One region of the Rhizobium sp. SYY.PMSO genome, then DNA from elsewhere that is predicted to be linked to it. Evidence: predicted binding sites of a transcription regulator. Region 1 holds the regulator's gene; each other region holds the start of a gene.
What was found. Region 1 encodes LexA, which represses DNA repair genes until DNA is damaged. Its sites were predicted from a motif close to TGTTCNNNNTGTGTTCNG; they were not measured.
Positions count from the first base shown of each region.

Region 2: the regulator LexA is predicted to act here: its motif matches at 1,745-1,762, upstream of ACJJVH_RS17975 (YifB family Mg chelatase-like AAA ATPase).
Region 3: the regulator LexA is predicted to act here: its motif matches at 1,862-1,879, upstream of ACJJVH_RS15795 (ImuA family protein).
Region 4: the regulator LexA is predicted to act here: its motif matches at 1,861-1,878, upstream of dnaE (DNA polymerase III subunit alpha).

Region 1 covers NZ_CP177349.1:1,227,427-1,230,977, reverse strand. The annotation lists gene ACJJVH_RS05980 (VOC family protein) at 1-578, opposite strand, end outside; gene lexA (transcriptional repressor LexA) at 997-1,719, shown strand; gene ACJJVH_RS05970 (ComEC/Rec2 family competence protein) at 1,700-3,551, opposite strand, start outside.
Region 2 covers NZ_CP177349.1:3,706,350-3,709,900, reverse strand. The annotation lists gene ACJJVH_RS17980 (hypothetical protein) at 1-28, opposite strand, end outside; gene ACJJVH_RS17975 (YifB family Mg chelatase-like AAA ATPase) at 122-1,654, opposite strand; gene gshB (glutathione synthase) at 1,847-2,794, opposite strand; gene ACJJVH_RS17965 (cupin domain-containing protein) at 2,890-3,393, opposite strand; gene ACJJVH_RS17960 (endonuclease/exonuclease/phosphatase family protein) at 3,491-3,551, opposite strand, start outside.
Region 3 covers NZ_CP177349.1:3,255,514-3,259,064, forward strand. The annotation lists gene ACJJVH_RS15790 (Y-family DNA polymerase) at 1-794, opposite strand, end outside; gene ACJJVH_RS15795 (ImuA family protein) at 835-1,839, opposite strand; gene ACJJVH_RS15800 (metallopeptidase family protein) at 2,117-2,554, shown strand; gene ACJJVH_RS15805 (DUF1737 domain-containing protein) at 2,967-3,173, opposite strand; gene ACJJVH_RS15810 (HpcH/HpaI aldolase/citrate lyase family protein) at 3,203-3,551, opposite strand, start outside.
Region 4 covers NZ_CP177349.1:974,563-978,113, reverse strand. The annotation lists gene dnaE (DNA polymerase III subunit alpha) at 1-1,624, opposite strand, end outside; gene ACJJVH_RS04695 (hypothetical protein) at 1,981-2,574, shown strand; gene ACJJVH_RS04690 (DUF5680 domain-containing protein) at 2,656-3,123, shown strand; gene ACJJVH_RS04685 (ABC transporter ATP-binding protein) at 3,522-3,551, opposite strand, start outside.

The DNA of each region.
Region 1 (3,551 bases):
CGATAGGCCGCCGGCTTCGGCGCGGAAAGCGCCACCCGCGCAATTCCGGTCACGCCGTTTTCATGACGCTCCAGCACGCCGCGGTCTGCCGGCAAGGGATTGATGCGCTGGCAGCAGAAGGCGAGAAGATCGGGCGCGCGCAGATCGGCCGCGAAGGCAAGGCGAAAGCCGGCGACAGTTTCCGTTCCGTCCGGCATTCTCATGGGCCGGGAAAAATCCAGCATCCGCCCGGCCGAGATCGCGGCTGCCTTGAACCGCTCATCATCGGCAACAGCATCGTCCGACCCGAAGACGACGGCCGAGAAGCCATCCTCACCCACACGAAAGCGGTAGGCCTGATCGCGCGCGACGAAGACGTTGCCCTCCGCGAGGCTCGCCTCGCACTGCTCCTGGGAGGCCACGCCCAAAGGTTCGAGATAGGTCTTGTCGGCAAGGAAGACGCAGGCATTCTCGGTGCCGAAAGGATGACGCGCATCGGGGGCCACCGTGAAACCGAGCTTGCCCAAGCGTTCACGCGCCAAGGCAATATTGACGGTGGGCAGCACGAGATGATCCAGCGGATGCGGTGACGAGGTCATGGCTTTTCCTGTGTTCCTGCCAGAGCAGATTTGCGCCCATCCAACGCCTGATTCAAGATGGAAGCAAGAACCTTGGGATATGGCGGCAAAGAAGACGGCAATCCCGGCGACGGGATAGCTGATTCTCTCTTCCAGCCGGTCTATCCGCCGCGATTTCGCGTGCATTCACGAATCCAACGTCACCATGGAACTGGAACGCCGCGGAAGCAGCCGTGACAGCATTTTCCATATTTATCGGCAGGTTAGCCCACATGTACCCCTCTTGGGTATTCAGCCGCTTCATTCGACAGTGGTAATTATTTAATTGGCCGCACAAGGTTTTACCGAAATTTAAGTACTTGCGGAACACATATGGAACATATAGTGTCCGTTCTGGATTTGTTTCACGACCTTTTCTTGATTCTGGGGTTCCAAGACGATGTTGACGCGCAAGCAGCAGGAACTGCTTTTGTTCATTCACGAACGCATGAAGGAATCCGGCGTCCCGCCGTCTTTCGACGAGATGAAGGACGCGCTGGATCTGGCATCCAAGTCCGGCATTCACCGCCTGATCACGGCTCTAGAAGAGCGCGGTTTCATCCGCCGCCTGCCGAATAGAGCAAGAGCGCTGGAGGTCATCAAACTGCCGGAAGCCTATAATCCAAGCCTGCAGCCGCGACGCGGCTTTTCGCCCAGTATCATCGAAGGCAGTCTCGGCAAGCCTCAACCGGTCGCTCCCCCCGCGCCGGCGAAGGTTGCGAATGACGATCACAACGGTTCGGCCTCGGTGCCGGTCATGGGGCGTATCGCTGCCGGCGTTCCGATTTCCGCCATCCAGAACAACACGCACGACATTACCGTTCCCGCCGACATGCTCGGCTCCGGCGAGCATTATGCGCTGGAAGTCAGGGGCGATTCGATGATCGATGCCGGAATTTTTGACGGCGACACCGTCATCATCCGCAATTCAACGACAGCCAATCCGGGTGATATCGTGGTCGCTCTTGTCGACGACGAGGAAGCAACCCTGAAGCGCTTTCGCCGCAAGGGCGCCTCCATTGCGCTGGAAGCCGCCAATCCGGCCTATGAAACCCGCATTTTCGGACCGGATCGCGTCAAGGTCCAGGGCAAGCTCGTCGGTCTCATTCGGCGCTATCACTAACCGTCGGCACGGGCCTGGCTGGCGTGCCGAATTTATCCGTGCGCCAATCGTAGGTTCGATGCCGCGTCCACGGCCGTTGGGGGTTTTCGAACGCTGCGGAAACAACAGGTTTGTCGGTGGCAAGCGCCATTTCGATGGAACCGGTTTGCCGTAATGTGGCGCCGGTTATGAGCATGGCGCCGGAGCGGCAATGATCCAGCCGCAGCCGGATGGGTGTCACGACGATATTTGCCGTATCGCAAGCCGGAGGCAGATAGGCTGCGTTTTCGATGGTGACGAGCATGGCGCCGTTTTCGAGCATGGCCACGCACCATGCGCCTTTCTGGCAGGCGAAGCTTCCCTGCATGGTACGGTCAAGAGCCTCTTCCATTGCCTTGCGAACGGCGCTCTCCTCTTCACGGCTTAGCCGTCGGTGGCGATCCGACTTGCTGACATGAGGAAGCCGGCTGTCGCCAGGAAGAATGGTCGGCGGCTGATATTCAGGTGCAACCAGCGCCTTTTGCCATTGTTCGAAGATGAAGGCCTGCGGCCGTTCGCGGTTGGTGGCCAGTATGGCGTCCTGACGCAGAGCGACGAGAACACCGTCTTCGGAGATCATCAGATCCGGCTTCGGCACGCCGGAGCCGAATGCCGCCGCGCCGACGGATGAAAGCGACAGCACCAAGCCCAAATGGCGAAGCCTGGTCCGCAGCATGCTCATGATCAGGAAGCCGACAATGAATGTCGGCATCAGCCAGCCCGGCTGGCGGCCGAAGGTGATGTCCCCGCCCCAGCCGGCCACGGTTTTGGCAATCACGATGACGAGCTCCAGCCCCTCCCCGGTGACGTTCCAGAAAGGGCCGTCGAGACCAAGCGGCATGAGCATCATCGCCGCCATGCCAAACGGCATGACGATGAAGGAAACCACCGGCATGGCCGCAAGATTGGCGGCGAGACCGTATGTCGCCAGGCGGTGAAAATGCTCGATCGAGAATATGGCCGTCGACGCGCCGCCGATGAACGAGGTCGACAGCACGCCGCCAAAGAAGCGCGAAACAAACAGCAGCGGGCTCAGCACGCGGAACCGCGAGAGAATGCTTTCCCGATGCCGCCGCCGCTTCCACAGCGAATAGCCGGACACCAGCGCCAGGGTTGCGGCATAGGACATCTGGAAGCTCGGGCCGAGCACCTGCGACGGCGAAAGGATGAGAATGACGATGGCGGATAACGCCACGTTGCGGAGGCTGAGCGATGGCCGGTCGAGAAGGACGGCAACCAGCATGATCGCCATCATGATGAAAGCGCGCTCCGCCGACACGCCGAAACCGGAAATGAGGTAATAGGCCGTCACCGTGACAAGCGCGCCGAATGCCGCGAATTTCTTGGTAGGCCACGCCTGCACGACGCCGGGGAACAGGCTGAACAGATAGCGCAGGCCGACATAGAAGATGCCGGCCGAGAGCGCCATGTTCAAACCCGAAATTGCGATGATGTGGGTGAGGCCGGCAATTCTCAGCGCCTCGGTCGTGTCCTTGGAGATCGCTCGTCTCTCATCGGTGACAAGTGCCGCAGCAAAAGCGCCGGTGTCACCGGGCAAGGTTTGCCTTATCCTGTCGCCTATGCTGTTGCGAAGGGCGGCAAGTCTGATATCGGCCATGTCGAGCAACGAACCCGCCGCATTGTCATCAGCCGGAGACAACAGTTTCGGCGTGCCGTAAGCGAAGCCGTTCGCTCCGATACCGTTGAAATAGGAACTGAATGCGAAGTCGTTGAGACCGGGCAAGGCCGGCCCGGCAGGAGGCGTCAGACGCGCCCTGCCCTGGATGCGATCGCCGAGATCGAAAGCATCCGCC
Region 2 (3,551 bases), 1.3 Mb from region 1:
CGGGATCGATGGTCAGTTCTGCAGCCATGCGGTGAGCGACACTCCGGTTCGATCGGCGGCCTCGCAGGCTTGCCGGCTCTGGGGCCGGCAGGCAAGCCGGAGACGTGACGATCGATACGGTTCAGGCATGCGCTGCCAAACGTTCGCCGGCTACGCGATAGGAAATGGCTTCGGCCAGATGGATGCGCCCGACCGTGGGCTTGTCGTCGAGATCGGCAAGCGTGCGCGCCACCTTGAGGATTCGATGATAGCCGCGGGCGGAGAACTTCATCTTCTCGGCTGCGTCACGCAGCAATTGCAGCCCGGCGGCATCGGGCTCCGCGATGGCTTCGATCATCGCGGTCGAGCAGCGGGCATTGGTGGCGATGTCCTTCAAGCCGGCGCTTTCGAAACGCTCGCGCTGCCGTTCGCGCGCGCGGGCGACGCGCAAAGCGACGTCGGCACTCTTTTCCGCCGTCGTGGGCCTAATCAGGTCGGCGGCCGACACTGCCGGCACGTCGATGCGGATATCGATACGATCCAGCAAGGGACCCGAGATCCGACCCTGATAATCGGACGCGCAACGCGGCCCCCGGGCGCAGGTGTGGCCCGGTTCGCCGGCCATGCCGCAGCGGCACGGGTTCATCGCCGCCACGAGCTGAATGCCGGCTGGATAGGAAACCCGATGGTTTGCCCTGGCGATCACGCATTCGCCGGTTTCCAGAGGCTGGCGCAGCGCATCCAGCGCCTGCGGCGAAAACTCCGGCAGCTCGTCGAGAAACAGAATGCCGTGATGGGCGAGCGAGACCTCGCCCGGCCGGGCGCGCAGGCCACCGCCGACAAGCGCCGCCATGGTGGCGGAGTGGTGCGGCGCACGATAGGGCCGCCGATCGGAGAGCTTGCCGCCGGAAAGCTGGCCGGCAACCGAATGGATCATCGACACCTCAAGCAATTCGTTGGTCGACAATGGCGGCAAAATCGACGGCAGGCGCGAAGCCAGCATCGATTTACCGGAACCCGGCGGCCCGACGAAAAGCAGATTGTGCCCGCCAGCCGCGGCCACTTCCAGGGCGCGCTTGGCACTCTCCTGCCCCTTGATGTCGCCAAGATCGGGCAGATTGGCGGCATTGGCGCGAACCGACGGCTCCGGCCGCGACAGGACCTGCGTGCCGCGAAAATGATTGGCAAGCGCGATCAGGCTGCGCGGCGCCAGAATGTCGATTTCCCTGCCGGCCCAGGCGGCTTCCGGTCCGCTTTCGGCCGGGCAGATCAGCCCCTTGCCCATGGCATTGGCAGCGATGGCCGCAGGCAACGCTCCGGCAACGGGCGCGATGGTGCCGTCGAGATTGAGTTCGCCGATGACGGTATAGGAAGACAGGGCATCGGCCGGGATCGCACCGAGCGCCGCCATCAGGCCGAGCGCGATCGCAAGATCGAAGTGGCTGCCCTCCTTGGGCAAGTCCGCGGGCGCAAGATTGACCGTAACCTTCTTCGGCGGCAGGGCGAGACCCGAGGCATGAAGCGCCGCCTGAACCCGCTCGCGGCTTTCGGCGACGGCCTTGTCGGGCAGGCCGACGATATGCATCAGCACCTTGCCCGGCGCGATCATCACCTGAACCTCGACGGGAACGCCCTCGATACCCTGAAACGCAACCGTACTGACGCGCGCCACCATGCCCTGCCCCTGTCACCGAACCCGCTTGCCGCTATTTGTCACGCTCGGCAAACCTCGGGTTGCAATCTGGCACAGGACAAGGAATGAAACAAGAACAATAAACGAACAAATACCGCCTTCGACACATCAAATTCATCGATATGCCGAAGCGAATGCCGTGTTTTCAGGTAAAGCCGAAGGCAAACCTGCCGATCAGGCGCGCTTGGCTTCGATCGCATCCCAGAGCAGGCTGGCGATATCGGCGCCGCCGAAGCGCTTGACTTCGCGGATGCCGGTCGGCGATGTCACATTGATCTCGGTCATGTAGTCGCCGATGACATCGATGCCGACGAGCAGGAAGCCGCGCTCCCTCAGCGCCGGCCCGATGCGGGCGCAGATTTCCTTCTCGCGCGCCGTCAGCTCGGTGGCTTCGGCGCGGCCGCCGACATGCATGTTGGAGCGGGCGTCATGTTCGGCCGGCACGCGGTTGATCGCGCCGACGGCCTCGCCATCGACAAGAATGATGCGCTTGTCGCCCTTGCGCACGTCAGGCAGGTATTGCTGTGCGATGAAGGGCTCGCGGAAGAGCTGGCCGAACATTTCAAGCAGGGACGAGAGATTGCGGTCGTCGCGCGTCGAATGGAAGACGCCGGCGCCGCCATTGCCGTAGAGCGGCTTCAGGATGATATCGCCCATCTCGTCGCGGAAGCGGCGGATTTCGGCCGGATCGCGGGTAATCAGCGTCTTCGGCATGAGATCGGCAAATTCGGTGACGAAGATCTTTTCCGGCGAATTGCGCACCCAGGCCGGATCGTTGACCACCAGGGTCTTCGGGTGGATGCGCTCCAGCAGATGCGTGGAGGTGATATAGGCCATGTCGAAGGGCGGGTCCTGGCGCAGCAGCACCACGTCCATGGTCGAGAGGTCGACGCGCTCCGGCTCGCCGAGCTCGAAATGGTCGCCCTTGACGTCGCGCAGGATCATCGGCTCGACGGAGGCGTAGACCTTGCCGTCGCGCATGCTCAGCCGCTCGGGCGTATAGTGGAAGAGCTTGTAGCCGCGGTTCTGCGCCTCCAGGCTCATGGCGAAGGTCGAGTCGCCCGCGATGTTGATGCTCCGGACATGGTCCATCTGGACCGCGACGTTCTTGATACCAGCCATAATCAGCCCTCGCTCGAATTTGCGGACAGATGTAGGTCGGCCCGCATGCAAACGCAACGGCTATTCAAGGACTTCCGGCAAGCCGCCTGCCGCGCTCAGGCGGCAAGGCCCTGCGCGCCGCCCTGGCGGACCATGTTGCGCAGGCGGTAAGCCATGGTCAAAGGCTTGGGGAACGGCTTGCGCAGGAATGCGACCTTGCGCAGATAGCGGTCGATGCGCCATGTCGCCCAGGTGCCGCCGGCAAAATAGGCGACATCGCCGGCGCTCAGCGTGCGCTCGACGCCGTCTTCCGTGGTGATATGCACCTCGCCCTCGAGGATCATCACCGTTTCGTCCCAGCCGAAATACCAGCGGAACTCGCCCGCCGTGCAATCCCACAGCGCGGTCATCGCGGCATCGTCCTGCCCGCGCGAATGCTCGGCGATACGAGCCACCGGATTGCCGGCCAGAATCCACGACGGTTCGATCGGCGACGGCTTCATTTCCATTTTGTCGCTGGCACCGGCCACGAAGCTTTTCGACTGCGGCAACGCCACGACGACCGGGACGGCACGCGCGGCAAAGGCCGCCATGCTCGCCAACATCATTTTCAAGACCATGCAATCCCCCAAATTCCATGCGAGTCCGGCACCTCATCGCATGGAAGGGGTAACGGCGGGGTTCATGAAATCCCGCGCATTTTAACGATTGCAAAAATCAGGTGGAAAAACCTTCGATTGTGCAGACGACCATATCGTGGTCGGACAGGGGCTTGCCC
Region 3 (3,551 bases), 1.7 Mb from region 1:
TCCCGCAACGGCTGCGATGCGCCGGCAGCGATGCGGAAAACCGCTCCATCCACCCGGAAAAGCAGAAGCTCAAAGGAGCGGCCGCCGATACCGCGTGCCTCCAGCCCCGTCTTCAGGGTTTCGGCAAGCTGGCGGGCAAGCTTGAGAATATCGTCTTCCGTCTGCACCGGCTCGGCAAGCCGGCGCTCGGCCGACAATTGCGCGACCGGCCGGCGCGGCGAGATCGGTTCCTCGACGAGGCCGACGGCCTGATCGAGGCGCAAAAGCACCTGTGCACCGAAACGGCGGGCAAGCGGCGCACGCGGCGCAGCCAGAAGATCGCCCGTCCGTTTCAGGCCCATCTTCTGCAAGGCAGCGACGGTTTCCTCACCGAGCCGCAGGGACGCCACAGGCAGCGGCGCCAGGGCTTCCTCCATCGCTTCCGGAGGAACGACGCGGCTGTCGTCGAAGCGGGCCACGGCCCAGGATAGGCCCGGCGCGGAGGAAATGGCGCCGCGCACATCGAAGCCCAGCCGGGAAATCCGGATCAATATATCCTCAAGCAACGCCTCTTCGCCGCCGAAGAGATGGGCGCAGCCGGTAATATCGAGAAACAGGCCATCCCTGCCGTCGATCGCCACCAGCGGCGTATAGCGGTCGCACCAGTCGGCGATCGCCTCCAGCAGCTTGCGATCTGCAGCAGGGTCCTCCTCGACGACATCCAGATCGGGGCAGATCGCCTTCGCCTCGGCCACGCCCTGTCCCTGCTTCAAGCCGATCGTCTCCGCCCGCTCGTTCAGCGCGGTCAGGCGCATGGCGTTGTTGAGCTTGCCGGCACAGGCCAGCGGCGGCGCTTCAAGCCTGCCTGCCGAACGCCAGGACAGACCCCAGCGCTTGCGCGCGATCCGGTCGGTCGGCAGGTGCGGAAAGGTCAGCGCCAGAATGCGCTGCGTGTTCGCCGGGAAAGGCAGGGCATTGCGTGTCGAGGATAGGGGCAAAGCGGCGGTCATGGGCATTCCACTCCAGGGTTATGGAAAGAGGCGCCGGGTTTCGGCTCTTTTCCAAGGTCAGACGAAAGGCCGGATGACCGATGCTGCCGCCAAGCATCGATCCATCCGGCAGGGGCCGCGCCGAGGCCGGCGCGGGTTCGACGGAAAAGCGAAAGAAGGCGCTGCTCGCCTCCTCCTCGCCGCCCTGCCGTAACAGAAACAAGGGCCGCCCCGCCGCCTTGGCCCTCAAAGCCAGCCGCCGGCTTTCGGTCAGGCCGAAACGGGCCGGATTGCCGCGCACTTCCAGAATGACGGCAGCAAAGGCAGCGCTCCCAAGCGCTGCTTCCGCCACCCAGAGCGCATCTTCCAGCTTGCGCGGCGATGCCTGCAGGAAAGCCGCAGGCTCCAGCCCGAAATCCCTGATGCCGATGGCATAGGGCAGGCCCGCCTCCATCGTGGCGACCGTATCGCCGATCCACAGGATCGGAGACGTGGCCATACCCGAAGCCTGCGCATGCAGCCGCGCGGCAAGCGCAAGAGCAAAACCGCTCGCCGCTCCCGCATCGCGCAGACCGAGCGATCGGATCTCCGTCAGCGCATCGAGCGGCAGGCCGCCTTGCAGCGCCGCATCGAGATCGCCGACGCCGGTGGCAAGAAGCCTCGGCTCAGGCAAAGACCGACCAGACAAGGCCTGACCAGACGAAACCTGATCAGGCAGAGGCTTCGCAATGCCTGCCGATCCTATGGCCAGCCCGGTCGCCAGCACCTCATGCGCCGCCGCGGCCAGTGCCGGCATCGGCCTGCCTTCCAGTCGGGCAATGGTTTCACGCAGGGCAAAAAGCGTTTCCCGCGCCACGGCGGCCTCAGCCATGACGTTAGCTCCAGATCGATAATGTTCTCGTTATGTTCTTATGGATTCCAGAGGCCGGAAAAAGAGTCAACACCATTTTATGAGAAAATATTCCTCTGCCCATGCCCGGGCAATCTGAGGCCTGTTCAGGCTGGAATCCGAATCCGCTCCAAAATCAAGCAGATAGAGCCTGATGCCGTCCGAAAACCGCTCAAATACTTTTCGGCGCCATGCGCTAATCCGCTCTCGTAAAAGCAGCGCAAAGCCTCTATATGACCAGCCAAGGAAGGAAGCATTCATGGCTCGCGTTGACCAGAGCGAGGATTGGCGGGACCGCCACTCGCCCTCCATCAGCACATTCGAATCTCTGGCAATGGAGGCTTACAGCCATCTGCCGGAAGAGTTCCGTTCGCTCACCGGCAACCTCATCATCCTCATCGAGGATTTCCCGGATGACGACGTATTCGAGGATATGGCGCTGGAAACCCCCTTCGACCTGCTCGGCCTTTTCGAGGGCCGCGGCATATCGGAGCGCTTTACCGCCCAGACCGGCGATATGCCGAACAAGATCCGCATCTACCGCCGGCCGATCATCGATTACTGGGCGGAAAACGACGAAACCCTCGGCGACATCATCACCCATGTCATGATCCACGAGATCGGCCACCATTTCGGCCTGAGCGACGAGGACATGGAGCGCATCGAGGAAAGCGCCGAAGAAGCGACGGATCGGTGATATCCTTCGTCAATAAAGTTTACTATTATCCGATGTATTGTAGGCTCAAGCGCAAGAAATAGGATAAAGTGACTTTAAGGATAAGTCTCTTATTTAGCGCTTCATTCCTTCTTCTATTGATAATAGGAGATTAATTTAAACTTGACGTACCGGATCTTAACGAAAATCCTGTCACAAACTTCGTCAAGTTCATATATTTTATTGGCATCTTCAGCTCCTCCATCTTTGGCTTAGGGAGCAGCATTCTGAGCATGTCTTTACGCGCACACCTTAGAAAGGGTGAGGACATCACGTATGTAGAAGAAAATCCGATAATCTGGCTTTTGACATGGCGTGAAGTAAAAGACGAGATCAAACGCATTTAGGGCGATTTAAGCCCCAATAGCAGCCACCCTCTCGCTCACCCAGCTGATTACTGTTCCGAAAGCTTCATATCCGGATCGTAATCCTTGCCGGCGACGTCCTTGACGACGGCCTGGCCGCACTGCATCTGACCGCTCGCAGCATTGAAGGCATAGGTCGGCGAGCCCGACAGCTCCCAGCCTTTGTTCAACGCCGCGGATACCTTATGGCAGAAGGATGCGTCGTCGGGGCCGGTGAGGAAGCGGTAGAGTTTCATCAAGACATCTTTCTTGCTGGGTTGGCCCGTCAGGCCTCGGTGCGGGATGCTGCGGCTACGCCCGAAGCGCGATGCGCGATCAGACGAGCTTTATGAACCAGTCTTTCCGCCTGGACAAGGTGCAGCCGCTCCACCATCCGCCCGCCGAGATTGACGACATTGAGAGCGTCGGCACCCGGCTCGGCAAAGGCTGATATGATGGCTTCGGCCTCGGCAATAGCTGTCGCATCCGGGCCGAAATGCCGGTTGGCGGCCTCGATCTGGCTCGGATGGATCAGCATCTTGCCGGCAAAGCCCATGCTGCGGCCCTGACCGCATTCCGCTTCGAACGCCTCCGCATCCTTGAAATCGTTGAAGACGCTGTCGATGGCTTCGAGC
Region 4 (3,551 bases), 250 kb from region 1:
CGGCGTGCGTCGAGGCGTGGCGATAAAGCCCCTCGATCTTCTGGGCGATATCGAGAAGGCGGGCGACGACGGGTTCCTTATCCGCCTCCTCCTGCAGGCGAGGCTCCTCCTCGATCGCTTTGTTGAGCGGGGTCGGATTGGCGGGGTTGTTCGGCACCAGCTTGCAGATCTTGTCGACCTGACCATAGGGCATTTCCAGCACGCGGCCGACATCGCGCAAGGCGGCGCGCGCCTGCAGCGAACCGAAGGTGATGATCTGCGCCACCTGCTCGCGGCCATACTTGGCCTGCACATAGCGGATGACCTCTTCGCGCCGGTCCTGGCAGAAGTCGATATCAAAGTCCGGCATCGAGACGCGTTCCGGATTGAGGAAGCGCTCGAACAGCAGCGAGAAGCGCAGCGGATCGACGTCCGTGATGGTCAGCGCATACGCGACCAAGGAGCCCGCGCCCGAGCCGCGGCCGGGGCCAACCGGAATATCATGCCGCTTGGCCCATTTGATGAAGTCGGCAACGATCAGGAAGTAGCCGGGGAACTTCATGCGCTCGATGACGCTGAGCTCGAATTCCAGCCGGTCGCGATATTCCTTCTCCTCGTAGCCCGGCGCCATACCGAGCGAGGCGAGACGCTGGTCTAATCCCTCGATAGCCTGGGCGCGCAGTTCCGCGGCCTCGGCGCGCTCCGCCTCCTCCGCATCGTCGGTAGCGCCGGTGAAGCGCGGCAGGATCGGCTTGCGGGTTTTCAGGACGAAGGAGCAGCGGCGGGCGATTTCGACCGTGTTCTCCAGCGCCTCGGGCAAATTGGCGAAAAGCTTCGCCATGTCGGCGCGGCTTTTCAGATAATGGTCCGGCGTCAGGCGGAACCGCGTGTCGTCGGAGACGATGGCGTTATGGGCGACAGCCATCAGCGCGTCATGGGCATCATAGTCGTCGCGCGTCGGGAAGAACGCCTCGTTGGTGGCGACCAGCGGAATCTCATGCTCGTAAGCCAGCCCGATCATCTTCTGCTCGTGGCGGCGGTCATAGGTGCCATGCCGCTGCAATTCGACATAGAGACGGTCGCCGAACAACCGTTTCAATGTCAGCAGCCGGGAAAGTGCCTGCGGCGCATGGCCTTCCTTCAACGCCATATCGACCGGACCGGTGAGCGAGCCGGTGAGCGCGATCATGCCTTCCGTGCCGATCTCCTCAAGCCAGGAAGCGGCGATGTGGACGGCACTATTGCCTTCGCCGCCCAGATAGGCGCGGCTGACCAGATCGACGAGGCGCTCATAGCCCCGCTCCGTGGCGGCAAGCAGAACGATGGACGGCAGTTTCGCCAACGCCTGCTGCGGCCCGCGCTTTTCGCCTTCCCCGCCGTCTTCCATGTCGATCGACACCTGGCAGCCGATGATCGGCTGCAGCCCCTCGTCCATCGCCTTCTGCGAGAATTCAAGCGCGATGAAAAGATTGTTGGTATCGGTGATGGCGATGGCCGGCTGGCTGTCGCCGGCAGCCTTCGCCAGGATCTTCTTGAGCGGTAGCGCTCCCTCCAGCAGGGAGTAGGCAGAATGGACCCGGAGGTGCACGAATTCCGGCATTTCGCCGACCGGCGCAACCGCGCCGCCGCCACTCATATCCGCCATTTAAAACCCTTCCGCATGCCAAAATGAATCGGCGACATTGTCGGCATTACGGATCGCAAAGTCCAGAAGTTGCTCCCATCAAATATGGGAGCACCATATGCAAACGGGGGATAAAACTCACATCGCCATCATGATGAGGGAAAAGCTGGTGACGAACATGACGATGGAGGTGAATGCTGCAACGTCTCGAATGATATCGGTCATTTACGCGCTCCTTACTCGTTATGTTTCTTTTTTGTTCTATTTTTGTTCGAGAGTCAATAGACGCATCCATAAATTTCATCACCTGACTTTTTCGGCCCTGCGATGGACGCGGAGGCGGCGCGACGCTATGCAGAGGCAACCGGGAGATCACGATGAAAACACCTGCCTGCGCCCTCATTCTGCTTTCGCTCGCAACCACGGCCCATGCCGGAGATACCGTCCCGCCCGGGAGCGTCATCGATGCCGCAATCGGCGACTGGAACAAGGACGGCAAAGCCGACCTCGCCCTTCTGACGGCACCCGCAGGCGACGAACAGGCCGAGAATCCGATCGGCATCTATATCTATCTGCGCGATGACGAGCACTCTCTCCTGAAGCTTGCGGCAAGCGCCCCGGCGAAGATATGGGGCAACATCGAGCCTGGCGGCGGCGTCGGGCAGGAACCCTCGATCTCGGCGCTTCCGAATGGCTCGATCGCAATCGTCTCGCAGAATGACAGCATCGGCCGCGACCGCTGGGAACAGACACTGACGCTGGCCTATCGCAACAACAGTTTCGTGGTCGCCGGCTATACCTATGCTTCCCGCGACACGCTCGAACCGGATGACAGCCATAGCTGCGACTATAACGTGCTGACCGGCAAGGTGACGAAGGATGGCAAGACGCTGAAGGCCGATGCCAGGACCGTCAGCATCCAGGACTGGCAGGACGATATCGGTCAAAAGGCCTGCGGCAATCGCGAATAGCCAATTTTGTTCACTATATGTTCTTTACAAAAAACAGGATAGATGGCATTGTCGCCGCTCACCGGAATTGGAGAGCGTGTCATGCCGGATCTCGCCGAGCTGAACGATTTCATTGTCATCGCCAAGGCGGAGACCTATGTCGGCGATGGCGAAAGGTTGCCGTCGTCCCGTAGCGGCTCGCATGACATCGGCTATGCCAGCGGCCGCTGGCGCTATCTCGACAGCTATTTCGGCGGCACGGATTTCGCCGGTCAGGAACTCGTCTGGCATGATGGCGAGCCGGTCTGGGCCATGAATTATTTCGGCCATATCACAGAGCCCGATCTGATCGACGCCAGGCGCGCCGGCATGGTCATCAAGTCGGCGCTGTTGCGGCTCTATCTGGACGAGAAGCGTTTTCTCGGCGGCTTCGAGTTCGAGCACGGATATGGCCGTTATATCGACCGCAGCACGGGAGCGTGCGACCACTTCACCGGCCATGAGACCATCCTGGTGAACGGGCGCAAGGCTTACGAGCTGGATTATCGCGGCGGCCTGATCGTCGCTTGAGTCGAGCCGTCGCCATCATGGCGCCCGTCAAAGCGGGTACCCGTGAGGGAGATACGGCTACAGATCCATGCCACTCCTGGCACAGGTTCGAATACCACGGCCGCGCCGATATCGGCGGCACCGACCTTGATGGGAAGGAACGCCTGCTTGCGAGCGCTGCCGACAATTATGGGCGTGTTGCCGTCATCGCTGCCATAGAGAGGCTATTGGCAGAACCATAAATAGCAACAAGGTCCCTGTTGGTAATCGAAACCACGAGGGAACACCAAGGGGGGTAAGGTGGAAAAGCGCGGAGGCAAGAGAGCTCCTGATGCGAATCCGCGCGGCATACATGCCTCAAAGACGGTCAAGGCACTCCATCACAATCGCATAAATTGCGATTGCTTTCCGCCCGATGCTTATACTTCGACCACCTTGCCGTCGCTGAG